DNA from 3 places in the Shewanella glacialimarina genome. Region 2 is predicted to be linked to each of the others. Evidence: predicted binding sites of a transcription regulator. Region 2 holds the regulator's gene; each other region holds the start of a gene.

Region 1 (4,291 bases), 950 kb from region 2:
GATGTTTCTAGGACACTGGCTTATACAGACTATGATGGATTTTTTCTTCGAGATGATTAATCTTATCCCTGTTGTGATTGGGTAGATCGATGGAAATATTGTTTGAAGAAATCAGTCAGACAATAGCCACGTATCTATGGCCGCTTTTTCGCATATCAGCCATGTTGATGACCATGACTGTCTTTGGCGCCAATACAACGCCCTCCCGCGTCAGATTGCTTTTCTCAATGGCCTTTACGTTTGCCATTGTGCCGGTTCTCCCCCCTGTTGAAAATGTAGAGTTATTTGCACTTAGCTCAGTGTTTATTACTTTACAACAGCTTTTAATTGGTACTGCAATGGGCTTTGTTAGTGTGATGATGATGCAAACATTCGTGCTGACAGGGCATATTATTGGTATGCAAACCAGTTTAGGTTTTGCGTCAATGGTTGATCCGGGCTCTGGTGAGCAAACCCCTGTGGTGGGTAATATATTCTTGCTTCTTGCGACGTTAATATTTTTAGCCGTTGATGGTCACTTGCTGATGTTTAGAATGATTGTCGCCAGTTTTGAAACTATTCCAGTATCGGCAGAGGGTATTAATATTACCACCTACAAAAATCTTGCTGAATGGGGATCTTATATGTTCGGTGCTGCACTAACTATGTCTATTTCAGCGATTGTTGCGTTATTATTGATCAATTTATCTTTTGGTGTAATGACCCGAGCATCACCACAGCTGAACATCTTTTCAATAGGTTTTCCGGTCACCATGGTTAGCGGATTAGTGATATTGTGGCTAACATTAGGTCCTATCATGGCACATTTTGATGAAGTATGGTTAGCAGCCCAATTATTGATGTGTGATATTTTACAACTGCAATGCCAAATTGATGGTGATGTGGATTTTTAAGGACACAGTAAATGTCAGAAGCTGACAGTGGTCAAGAACGCACAGAAGAGCCCACAAGTAAGCGTCTTGAACAGGCGCGTGAAAAAGGCCAGGTTGCCAGATCTAAAGAGTTAGGCACTGCTGCGGTGTTACTTGCTGCATCGGTTGGCTTTGCTATGACTGGGCCTGCTATTGCCAAAAGTTTGTATACCATAATGAAACAAATTTTTACCATGGAGCGAGATCAAATTTTTGATACTAATTCGATGTATCGAATTTGGGGCGTGGTGGGAAATGAGCTTGCTTGGCCTTTGGTAAGTTTTATTGCTTTGCTCGCTTTGGTATCCTTTTTGGGCAATATCGTTTTAGGTGGCTTGTCTTTTTCTGTAAAAGCTTTTATGCCCAAGGGCAGTAAAATGAGTCCCGTTAGTGGATTTAAGCGAATGTTTGGAACGCAGGCGTTAGTGGAGTTAACTAAGGGCATAGCCAAATTTTCGGTAGTAGCCATTGCTGCTTATTTCTTACTAAAGATCTACTTTCACGATATTTTAATGTTGTCTAGCGACCATTTACCTGGCAACGTTTACCATGCTTTAGATTTATTAGTATGGATGTTTATTCTGTTATGTTCCTCGATGCTAATCATTGTGATTATTGATGTACCGTTTCAAATTTGGAATCACCATAAACAACTTAAAATGACCAAACAAGAAATTAAAGACGAGTATAAAGATTCTGAAGGCCAACCTGAAGTTAAAGGCCGTGTCAGACAACTGCAACGAGAAATGGCGCAAAGAAGGATGATGGCCGAAGTGCCCAATGCTGATGTTATTGTGGTCAATCCTGAACATTATGCTGTAGCGGTTAAATATGATGTTGCCCGCTCCTCAGCACCATTTTTAATTGCTAAAGGAGTTGATGATGTTGCATTTAAAATTCGTGAAATCGCTCGTGAGCATAACGTTGCGATTGTGTCTGCACCACCATTAGCAAGGGCTATTTATCATACAACAAAAGTAGATCAACAAGTGCCAGAAGGCTTATTTACCGCTGTTGCTCAGGTGCTTGCATATGTATTTCAGTTAAAACAATACCAAAAAGGTAAGGGGCGTCGTCCTATACCAGTCCCGTTAAAACAACCCATTCCTGATGAACTAAAGCATTAATATCACTCTTAGATTGTTTTTTAATCGTAGTAAATAGATTCTATTATCAAATTATGATTGAATTTTTTTGTTGGCTTAATTCTTGCTAATTGACTGTACGCGTCAAAAATTCATCAGTAAAAGGCTTTCGCGAATGGATGTAAAAGCAGTTTTCGGCCAATTCAAACAAATCCGACCATCAACCTTTAAAGGAATTGGTACGCCTCTATTAGTATTGGCGGCATTAGGGATGATTGTTTTACCGATCCCGCCATTCTTATTAGATATCTTATTTTCATTCAATATTGCGCTGGCTTTAGTCGTTTTGCTTGTCGCTATTTATACCGACAGACCACTCGATTTCGCCGCTTTCCCCACAGTACTTTTAGTAGCTACTTTACTAAGACTTGCCTTAAATGTGGCTTCAACTCGAGTGGTATTACTAGAAGGGCATAATGGTGGCGATGCGGCGGGTAAAGTCATTGAAGCCTTCGGTTCAGTGGTTATTGGTGGTAACTATGCTGTTGGTTTAGTTGTGTTTTTAATCTTGATCATTATCAACTTTGCTGTTGTAACCAAAGGTGCTGGCCGTATTTCAGAGGTCAGTGCACGTTTTACCTTAGATGCTATGCCTGGTAAACAAATGGCCATTGATGCCGACTTGAACGCAGGTATTCTAAACCAAGAACAAGCTCGAATTCGTCGCGAAGAAGTGACCCGTGAGGCGGACTTTTATGGCGCAATGGACGGTGCGTCAAAATTTGTAAAAGGTGATGCGATAGCCGGTATTATGATTCTGGTTATTAACATGTTGGGTGGCTTTATCATTGGTATGGTCCAGCATGGACTTGACTTTTCTAGTGCAGTTGAAGTTTATACTCTGCTAACTATTGGTGATGGTCTAGTCGCCCAAATACCTGGGTTACTACTTTCAATTGCAGCTGCTCTGATGGTTACTCGTCAAAATGAATCTGGTGACATGGGCCAGATGATGATGAGCCAGATGTTTGACAAGCCCAAATCATTAGCAATTGCTGCAGGTTTGTTATTTGTTATGGGTATTGTGCCTGGTATGCCACATGTCGCTTTTATCAGCTTTGCATTTATTACCGCGGCCACTGCTTATATGGTACAAAAACGTATTAATGAGAAAAAATCAGCAGCATTAGAGCTTGTCAAAAAAGGCCCTGTAGATGTCAAAGATAAGGAACCAAAAGATTTAAGTTGGGATGATGTTCGTCACGTTGACACTATCGGTTTAGAGGTTGGATATAGACTTATCCCCTTGGTTGATAAAGGCCAAGGCGGTGAATTATTAAGTAGAATTAAAGGTGTACGTAAAAAATTATCACAAGAATTAGGCTTTTTAGTGCCAGCAGTACATATCCGTGACAATCTAGATTTATCGCCAAATTCATATCGTATTCACTTAATGGGCGTGGTCGTCGGTGAAGCTGAAGTCAGACATGATTGTGAGTTAGCCATTAATCCTGGCCAAGTTTATGGCAAGCTTGATGGCATAGAAACTACCGATCCTGCATTTGGGCTAGAAGCCGTTTGGATTGCACCAGAGCAACGTGAGCATGCGCAAACACTAGGCTATACAGTGGTAGATACTGCAACTGTGGTAGCAACTCATATCAGCCAATTACTCAGTAATAATGCTGCTAAGTTATTAGGCTATGAAGAAGTACAACAATTAATGGACATGCTTTCCAAGCAATCGCCAAAACTTGTTGATGGCTTTATTCCGGATGTAATGTCGCTAGGTAATGTAGTTAAAGTAATGCAAAATCTATTGAATGAAGGCGTGTCTGTGCGTGACTTACGTACTATAGTGCAAACTTTGCTGGAATACGGCACGAAAAGTAATGATACTGAAGTGCTTACCGCTGCAGTTCGAATCGCGCTAAAACGTATGATTGTGCAAGAAATATCCGGACCTGAGCTAGAAATCCCCGTCATTACTTTGGCTCCAGAGTTGGAACAAATGTTGCATAAGTCTATGCAGGCGACAGGGGGAGAGGGGCCAAATATTGAACCAGGCCTTGCAGAACGCATGCAGCAGTCATTACTTGATGCTTCACAGAAACAAGAAATGGTTGGTCAGCCAGCCATTTTATTGACATCAGGCATGCTACGTTCAACTCTGTCACGATTTGTTAAGTACACTATTCCAAATTTAAGGGTAATTTCGTATCAAGAAATTCCAGATGAGAAACAGATACGGATTGTTTCATCTGTTGGCCAATAGTGATAACGTCAGATAAAAGA
Region 2 (4,291 bases):
ATTAGGATCAACAACCTTCTTCGAACTTGTCATTAATTAAATTACAGATAGCATCAAGAGCGGATTGTGCATCTGGCCCTTCTGCTATGATATCTATGGTTTTACCTAAGCCACTTTCAAGCATTAATAAGCCCAATACACTGGCCGCGCTGGCCTTTTTTTCACCCTGGATCAGGGTAACATTGGCATTAAATTCATTAGCAAGAATAGCCAGTTTGGTAGCAGCTCGTGCGTGTAAACCAAGCTTGTTTGATATGATGACTTGGCGCTGTAAAAGACTCATTTAGTTAAGTTCCGACAAGTAACTGAATAGCGATTATTTATGCTTGTTTATAAGCTCTCGGTGCCTTGCTTGAACAACATGTTTTTTACCACTTGAAAAACGTTTAGCAAGCTGGTCGGCGATATAAACTGAACGATGCTGGCCACCAGTACAACCAATAGCTATGGTTAGGTAGCTGCGGTTATTGCGCTCTAAGTGGGGCATCCATGTTTCAAATAGGTTTTCTATTTGCCAAATGAATTTATTTACCAGCGGTTGCTGGCCAAGAAATTCCTGCACGGGTTCATCTAATCCAGTAAAGGGACGTAATTCTATTTCCCAATGTGGGTTAGGTAAAAAGCGTACATCAAACATAAAATCGGCTTCGGCGGGCATACCATATTTAAAACCAAATGACTCAAAATTGATCACTAACTCTTTATCAACACTGCCCATTAAAATTTCACGTACTTGATCACTAAGTTGATAAATATTTAACTTAGATGTGTCGATAAAATGGTCTACGTATTCAGAAATAGGCGCCAGTAGCTTACCTTCAAATTGAATCGCATCCTGTAGGGACATATTCTTTTTCGATAATGGATGTAGTCTGCGGGTTTCACTGTAACGTTTTAGTAGGGCTTCATCACTTGCCTGTAAAAAAAAGCTTATGACTTCAGTATCCTTAGATAACCACGCAAGCTGCTGCTGTAATACTTTACCTTGCTCTTCTATATTTCTAACATCAACACTTATGGCCACCAGTTCATTGGTGTTTCTAAGCTGCTCTAATAGTCGTCCAATTAAGGGCAGTGGTAAGTTATCAACGCAATAGTAACCCAGGTCTTCTAGTACCCTAAGTGCGACAGATTTACCTGAGCCCGAACGACCGGATACAATGACTAATTTCATGCTGTGATAACCTGATAGAGTTCAGTTGAGTTACTTGCTTTTCGTAACTGCTTAAGAATCTGTTTATCCGATAACTTTTCAGCCATTGAGGATAGGGTACTGAGATGTTGCTGGCACTGGTCTGCTGGCACCAGTAATGCAAATAAGAGATCCACTGGTTGTTTGTCGATAGCATCAAATGAAATCGCTTCTTCGCACTTTATAAAAACCGCGATAGGGCGAACGATGGACGTTAAACGACCATGCGGGATTGCAATGCCAGAGCCTATTCCTGTGCTACCCATTTTTTCTCTAGCCACTAGGCTTTCAAAAATCTCTTGTGAAGATAGGGATGGGTACTGGGCTGCAGCTAAATCGCTGATAAGCTCCAGTACCTTTTTCTTACTGCCCGGTGTGGCACAGGAGGTGCATTCCGGCTGCAGGATGGTACTAAGTTCCATCATTAATGCTTAGTTAATTTCTCTTTGTGTTTAATGACCTGACGATCGAGTTTATCAATCAGGGCGTCTATAGCGTGATACATGTCGGCATGTTCAGATGTCGCAAATACTTCAGCTCCATTTAAGCTGACTTTTGCTTCAGCTATCTGTTGTTGCTTTTCGACATTTAATACTACGTGGACATTATTGATCTGATCGAAATGTCGTTCAAGTTTTGTAAACTTACTTGTGACATATTCTCTTAGTGATTCAGTAATTTCAATATGATGACCCGTCAAGGTGATTTGCATATTTTTCCTCCAATTGCCTAGGTAGATTATAAACTCTTACGTTGGTTTGAGGGAGGGATCATCATCGCTTCGCGGTATTTCGCGATGGTGCGACGTGCAACATTGATCCCTTGTTCTGCCAGAAGGTCTGCCATTTTACTGTCGCTTAATGGCTTTCTCTGGTTTTCAGCTGCCACCAGCTTTTTAATAAAGGCTCTAATTGCTGTAGATGAACACTCTCCGCCATCATCAGTACTTACATGGCTAGAGAAAAAATACTTAAGTTCGAATAGTCCGCGCGGTGTATGCATATACTTTTGCGTGGTGACACGCGAAATAGTAGATTCATGCATTTCGACAGCTTCAGCTATGTCATTCAACACCATAGGCTTCATTGCTTCTGCACCATACTCAAAAAAACCTTGCTGAAATTGCACAATACAATTGGATACTTTAAGCAGGGTGTCGCTACGGCTTTCTAAGCTTTTTATAAACCATTTGGCTTCTTGTAAGTGACCTCGAATAAATTGAGTATCTGTTGAACTCTTACTACTTTTTGCCATGGCGGCATATTGTTGATTAATCCCTATTTTAGGCATGTTATCAGGGTTCAATTCAACTACCCAACGGCCATTCTTTTTCGTCACTGACACGTCTGGGATAACATATTCATCATCCGGTGGGGTGATCATCGTGCCAGGACGTGGATTTAAAGATTGAATTAATTCAATGGCTTCGCGCAGCTCATCTTCTTTTAGCTTAGTTTTACGCATTAAGGTGCGAAAATCACGTCCTGCTATCAAATCTAAATAATCTTTGATTAATATTCTGGCATTATCAATATGTGGCGTATCTGGTGCAAACTGAACAAGTTGAATCAACAAGCATTCACTTAAACTACGCGAAGCAACCCCGAGAGGATCGAAATGTTGTATGCGTTTTAGTACCGCTTCTACTTCGTCTAATTCGACAGAATCATCGCCCATAGCTTCTAAAATATCTTCAGTACTTTGGGTGAGATAACCTGTGTCATCAATGGCATCAATAATGGCTGTGGCAATAGCTAGGTCTGTTTCAGAAAAAGGGGTTAGATTTTTTTGCCATTCTAAATGCTCGTATAATCCTTCGGATGTTTCACCTTGGAAGGGCATGTCATCATTTGGCATGCTGCCTGAACCCGAACCAGGACTTGCCATTGGTGAGGCGCTGTACACTTCATCCCAGGTAGTATCCATTGGCAAGTCTTCAGACATTTGCTCTTTAGTCATTGACTCTGCGGTGTCGACATTTGAAGTGTCTTTTTCGACTACAGGTGCACTGATTTCATTGAAGTCAGTTTCTGATAGGTCTTTTGAGTTGTCATTTTTGTTGCTAAGTGCTGAAAATTCATCTTCCATTTCAAGCAAAGGATTGGAATCTAATACTTGTTGAATTTCTTGCTGTAACTCCAAAGATGATAACTGCAGCAAACGTATAGCTTGTTGCAGCTGTGGGGTCATAGTGAGGTGCTGACCCATTTTAAGTTGGAGTGAAGCTTTCATTACTGCTGATCCCTAGAAGAATTCGGCTTTCTACACTGATTAAAGTGAGTGATAGTCGCAATTTTTTAACAAATGGTTTTACTTTACCTACAAACGATCTATTAGCTTAGTTGCCAGAAACACTATGCCAAGCAAGTGCTTCAGATCCTATTTAGATTAACTATAGCTTGAATTGTTCGCCTAAGTATACTGCTCGAACTTGCTGATTGTTGAGTACTTCAGTTGGAGTGCCTTCGGCAATCAAATTTCCCTGACTAACGATATATGCCCGCTCACACACATCAAGTGTTTCACGGACGTTATGATCAGTAATTAATACGCCTAGGCCACGGTGTTTGAGTTGAAGAATGATTTTCTTAATATCAATCACTGAAATAGGGTCAACACCCGCAAAGGGCTCATCTAACAATATAAATTTAGGATTGGCTGCTAAAGCGCGTGCAATTTCTACCCGTCGTCTTTCGCCTCCAGATAGTGACATGCCTAGGCTATCGCGAATATGGGTAATATGGAATTCTTCTAAAAGATGTTCAAGTTCCTGAATTCGCTCATCCGAAGTCATCGATTTTCGGGTTTGCAACACGGCCATAATATTATCGTGCACACTGAGCTTTCTAAAAATACTGGCTTCTTGCGGTAAATAGCCAATACCTTTTCGCGCACGTAAATGCATTGGGTCAGCAGTTAAGTCATCGTCATCAATTAAAATGCGGCCATGATCACTTTTGACTAAGCCAACAACCATATAAAACGTGGTCGTCTTACCTGCGCCATTGGGACCAAGTAGTCCGACAATCTGGCCTGTTTTTACAGTTAGACTGACACTTTTAACCACTTGACGACTTTTATAGCTTTTAGCTAAATTCT
Region 3 (4,291 bases), 330 kb from region 2:
GTTGCCTTGCCGATTAATGGCCGTTTCACTGGCAGGGCGTGTGTAATGGTCTCGGTATTCAAAGCCACCATTTTGCGCTCCAATATATTGGGCCAGCCACTGGTGAATAGGCATTTTCCGATGTTTAGTGGCATTATCTCTTGAATAAATTTGCTTTATTTGGGCGACATAAGACAAAGGTAAGCTATAAATTTGCTCAGGTGAGATGATATCAGTTGTGGTAAATAGCTCGTCATAGAATAGTGATTCCACATCAATAGGCTCTACTGAAGCAGGCGTAGACTGACAGCCAGACAGTGGCCACAAGAGTGCAAACATTACCAATATAGGTAACACTCTTTGCTTAAGTTGATGTAAACCAGTAATAGGATTGACGTACTGTTGAAAGGTAATAGACCACATAACCCAACCCTCTTAATCGAAATAAGAATAAGATAAGTTTAGTCAAGTAAACCCTTTTCAGCCAAAAAGACGTGAATTTAACAACGGGCATCAATCAGTTCAACTCAGATTCACAGAGTACTATTTAGGTTGTGCTGGATGCTTAGGCGGATCTATTTTAATAAATAACTCTTTATTTTGATAGTCATACGGACGATAAGCAAAGCCATTACAGCTAAAATATCGATACGGCAAAGCAAATGGAATACAGCCCACTGGCAGGGCCTGTAAAATTTCAATTTGCTGCTGCATTCTGAGTGCCTCTTGCCATTCGAACTCTTTAGCAATTTGATCGCGAACGGCAAAAGCATCAAATTGTTCAGATGACTTTCTTACCACAACTTGCCCAGCACTAAGCGAATAACTGACCATTAAACTTATCGCGATTAGCGTAAAAGTCATAAAGTGATTGAAGGTATTCATAGGCCGTCTCAAATGATGTCATAAACAATAAATCTAGCACATAAAAAAACAGAGCCCTAAAGGACTCTGCTTAAATATTACGACACTTGTAAAATTAGCTACCGTTTTTTACGCTAACAAACTCAGGATAAGCGTCAATACCACAGTCAGATGCATCCATACCGACATACTCTTCCTCTTCACTAACACGAATACCCATAGTCACTTTGAGAACAAACCAGACTAGAAGTGACGCTGTGAATACCCAGCCAAAGATAACTGCTGCACCGAATAACTGCGATCCAAAACTTGCATCAGCATTTGATAATGGCACTAGCATCAGCCCTAATAGACCTGCTACACCATGAACTGAGATTGCGCCCACTGGATCGTCAATTTTGATACGGTCAAAACCAATAATCGAGAAAATAACCACACCACCTGCAACCAAACCAATGACACCTGCCATAACAAGTGAAGGCGATAATGGATCTGCCGTAATTGCCACAAGACCTGCTAAAGCACCGTTTAATATCATGGTTAAGTCAGCTTTACCCCACACCACTTTACACACAATCAAGGCTGCTATAGCACCGAATGCGGCGGCAGAGTTAGTGTTGACGAAAACCTTAGCCACGGCTGACGCATTTTCAGCATCAGACACCAATAACTGTGAGCCACCGTTAAAGCCAAACCAGCCCATCCACAGAATAAACATACCTAAAGTTGCCATTGGTAAGTTAGATCCTGGAATTGGATTAACCTGGCCGTTAGCACCATATTTACCTTTACGAGCACCCAGTAATAATACACCTGCAACAGCCGCTGCCGCACCAGCCATGTGCACTATGCCACTGCCCGCAAAATCAACAAAACCAGCTTCTGATAAAAATCCACCGCCCCAAGTCCAATAACCTTCTACAGGATAAATAATTGCAGTCATAAACACCGAAAATGCCAGGAAGGCCCATAACTTCATGCGCTCTGCAACTGCACCCGATACAATCGACATCGCGGTAGCAACAAACACAACTTGGAAGAAAAAGTCAGATTCTAGCGCATGGTCAGCATCAGCAGCTTGCGAACCAATTAATGCTCCAAATGAAGGAATAATACCGCCTTCAGCGTTGTCGACATACATGATGTTATATCCAACAAGCAGGTAGGTTACACAAGCGATAGCATATAGACATACGTTTTTAGTTAAAATTTCAGTGGTATTTTTTGAACGTACTAAGCCAGCTTCCAACATGGCAAACCCTGCTGCCATCCACATCACTAATGCACCAGAGATCAAAAAATAGAAAGTATCTAATGCAAAGCGTAACTCGCTAACAGTTAGTCCTAATTTTGCTAATTCTTCCATTATCATTGCCCCTTATAATGCTTCGTTATCAACTTCACCGGTACGAATACGCACGGCTTGTTCTAAATTAGTTACAAAAATCTTACCGTCACCAATTTTGCCGGTATGCGCTGCAGTGGTAATAGCCTCAATTAACATATCTAGGTTTTCTTCTTTAGTGGCTATTTCTAATTTTACTTTAGGTAAAAAATCCACTTGATATTCAGCACCACGATAAAGCTCAGTGTGACCTTTTTGACGACCAAAACCTTTTACCTCAGTAACTGTCATACCCTCAATGCCCATACCAGCTATTGCTTCACGGACATCATCCAATTTAAATGGTTTGATGATTGCGCTGACGAGTTTCATCCCGACCTCCAAAAATTAATAAAATATGAATTTGTTATATATTTGTTGATAAAACAGATTCAATCATCAGGCCAGTTTTTTAAGTTAATGTTTTAAAAAGAAATAGAGTAAGTTTTCAATAAAAATAGCGACAATTTAGCACCATAATGGTGCACTACAAAACCATGCCGCTTAATATTGGTGCAGCTCTACGATGAAATGAGCGAAGAAAAGATTAGCGTTAGCCAAGTTATAAACCGCATAAAAAAAGCCCTCTTTCGAGGGCTTTACTAAAGCATTTAGCTAATTCAAGTTAACTATTCAAAGTTGCCTTGAGTAAGCTTAACAACTTACTTATAAGTCGCTTCGCGTTTTTTTGCTTCTTCTTGCCATTTAGGCACTAGATTTTTCTTGAATGCTTCTTTTTCTGCATTCATTGTTTTCATGTCCATGCCTAATGCTGCTTGTGCTTTTGCTTTAGTCGACGTGTCAGGATAAGCAATGGGTTGCTTAACACCTTTAGCCGCCAATAGATGAGCAAGCTTGATACGAGCATTAGCCGCTTTATCAACCGCGGTGCCTAAAATACGTAATGCTTCATCAGCTGCGTGAGCTGCAACGCCGTGCGATGCAGTTGCAAAGTCCCAGCGCCACTGTGAATGACGGATATCCATAAGGATGGGCTTCATTTCAGCTTCAGTTGCACCCGCATCCCAAGCCGCTTTTGCTTCAAAGTGAGCTTTAACTAATTGCGCTTCAGCACTGGCTTTAAGTTCACCTACTTTTTGCTTGCGTTCATTAGTTAAATCAACCATGAACTCTTTGCTTTGGTTATGGCAGGTAGCACAGGTTTCATCAAAACGGTCGAACGGATTACCCACTTTGTGATCGGTAAACTTACCTTTACCATTTGCTTTAGCCACTTTAGGCATATGACAATCTATACAGGTTACGTTGTTTTTACCGTGCACACCTGCTTTCCAAGTTTCATAACCTGGGTGCTGTGCTTTAAGCATAGGAGTTCGAGATACAGCATGGGTCCAATCAGAGAACTCCATATTGTCGTAGTAAACCTCCATTTGCTCAACTGTGGTTCCCATATCCCATGGGAACTTCACAAAACCAGGTTTATCTGCTGTTTTCTCGAAGTAGTACTCTACATGGCACTGCGCACAAACCATAGATTGCTTATCTTTACGTGACGCTTTATCAAAAGGTGTGCCAATTGCATCTAATGCACGATCGACATATGGACGAGAGATGCGTAATTTAGGTGAACCTTTTTCATGACAGTCACTACAACCGATTGTGTTAACAATTTCAGGTCCACCTTTAGCCCATTTGCCCGCGAAATAGCCATCTTCGCCTTGCTCTTCAATTACACGGGGAACATCAGGACTTTTACAGCTCCAACATGCCATCGGCATTGGGCCGTCTTCAGCATTTTTGGGGGCGCCGGTACGTAATGTGTTAGTGACATCAGTGACCGCATAATGGTGACCGCGTGGCGCATTATAATCTTTTGCGAAACCGTAACCTGCCCATAAAACCACTAAGCTAGGTACTTCTTCCAACATATCAACAATTTCTTTACTTTCACTGGTATCATGCCAAGACTCATACTGAGCAGAATACTTATCTTTATATACTTCACTGCGGGGTTCAGTCTTATCACTTGCTATTGCACCAGCAGCTAAAAAGCTGGTCACAATCACTGCACTTAATACAGTATGTGTAACGTTCATCTTCATC

The links. The regulator sigma-54, encoded in region 2, starts transcription at its own class of promoters, with help from an activator protein. The targets are predictions, from matches to a motif close to GTTGGCACGNNNNTNGNNT.
Region 1: flhA (flagellar biosynthesis protein FlhA) is a predicted target of sigma-54. The motif match lies at 2,108-2,126, and genes of this name have one in related genera.
Region 3: FJ709_RS15745 (P-II family nitrogen regulator) is a predicted target of sigma-54. The motif match lies at 2,618-2,636, and genes of this name have one in related genera.

The regions. Positions count from the first base shown of each region.
Region 1 is NZ_CP041216.1:2,977,603-2,981,893, reverse strand. It holds gene fliQ (flagellar biosynthesis protein FliQ) at 1-85, shown strand, start outside; gene fliR (flagellar biosynthetic protein FliR) at 90-893, shown strand; gene flhB (flagellar biosynthesis protein FlhB) at 905-2,038, shown strand; gene flhA (flagellar biosynthesis protein FlhA) at 2,172-4,271, shown strand.
Region 2 is NZ_CP041216.1:3,923,650-3,927,940, reverse strand. It holds gene FJ709_RS17160 (HPr family phosphocarrier protein) at 8-283, opposite strand; gene rapZ (RNase adapter RapZ) at 317-1,174, opposite strand; gene ptsN (PTS IIA-like nitrogen regulatory protein PtsN) at 1,171-1,614, opposite strand; gene hpf (ribosome hibernation promoting factor) at 1,617-1,904, opposite strand; gene FJ709_RS17140 (RNA polymerase factor sigma-54) at 1,931-3,424, opposite strand; gene lptB (LPS export ABC transporter ATP-binding protein) at 3,585-4,291, opposite strand, start outside.
Region 3 is NZ_CP041216.1:3,595,305-3,599,595, forward strand. It holds gene FJ709_RS15730 (tetratricopeptide repeat protein) at 1-402, opposite strand, end outside; gene FJ709_RS15735 (hypothetical protein) at 523-864, opposite strand; gene FJ709_RS15740 (ammonium transporter) at 959-2,209, opposite strand; gene FJ709_RS15745 (P-II family nitrogen regulator) at 2,222-2,560, opposite strand; gene nrfA (ammonia-forming nitrite reductase cytochrome c552 subunit) at 2,890-4,284, opposite strand.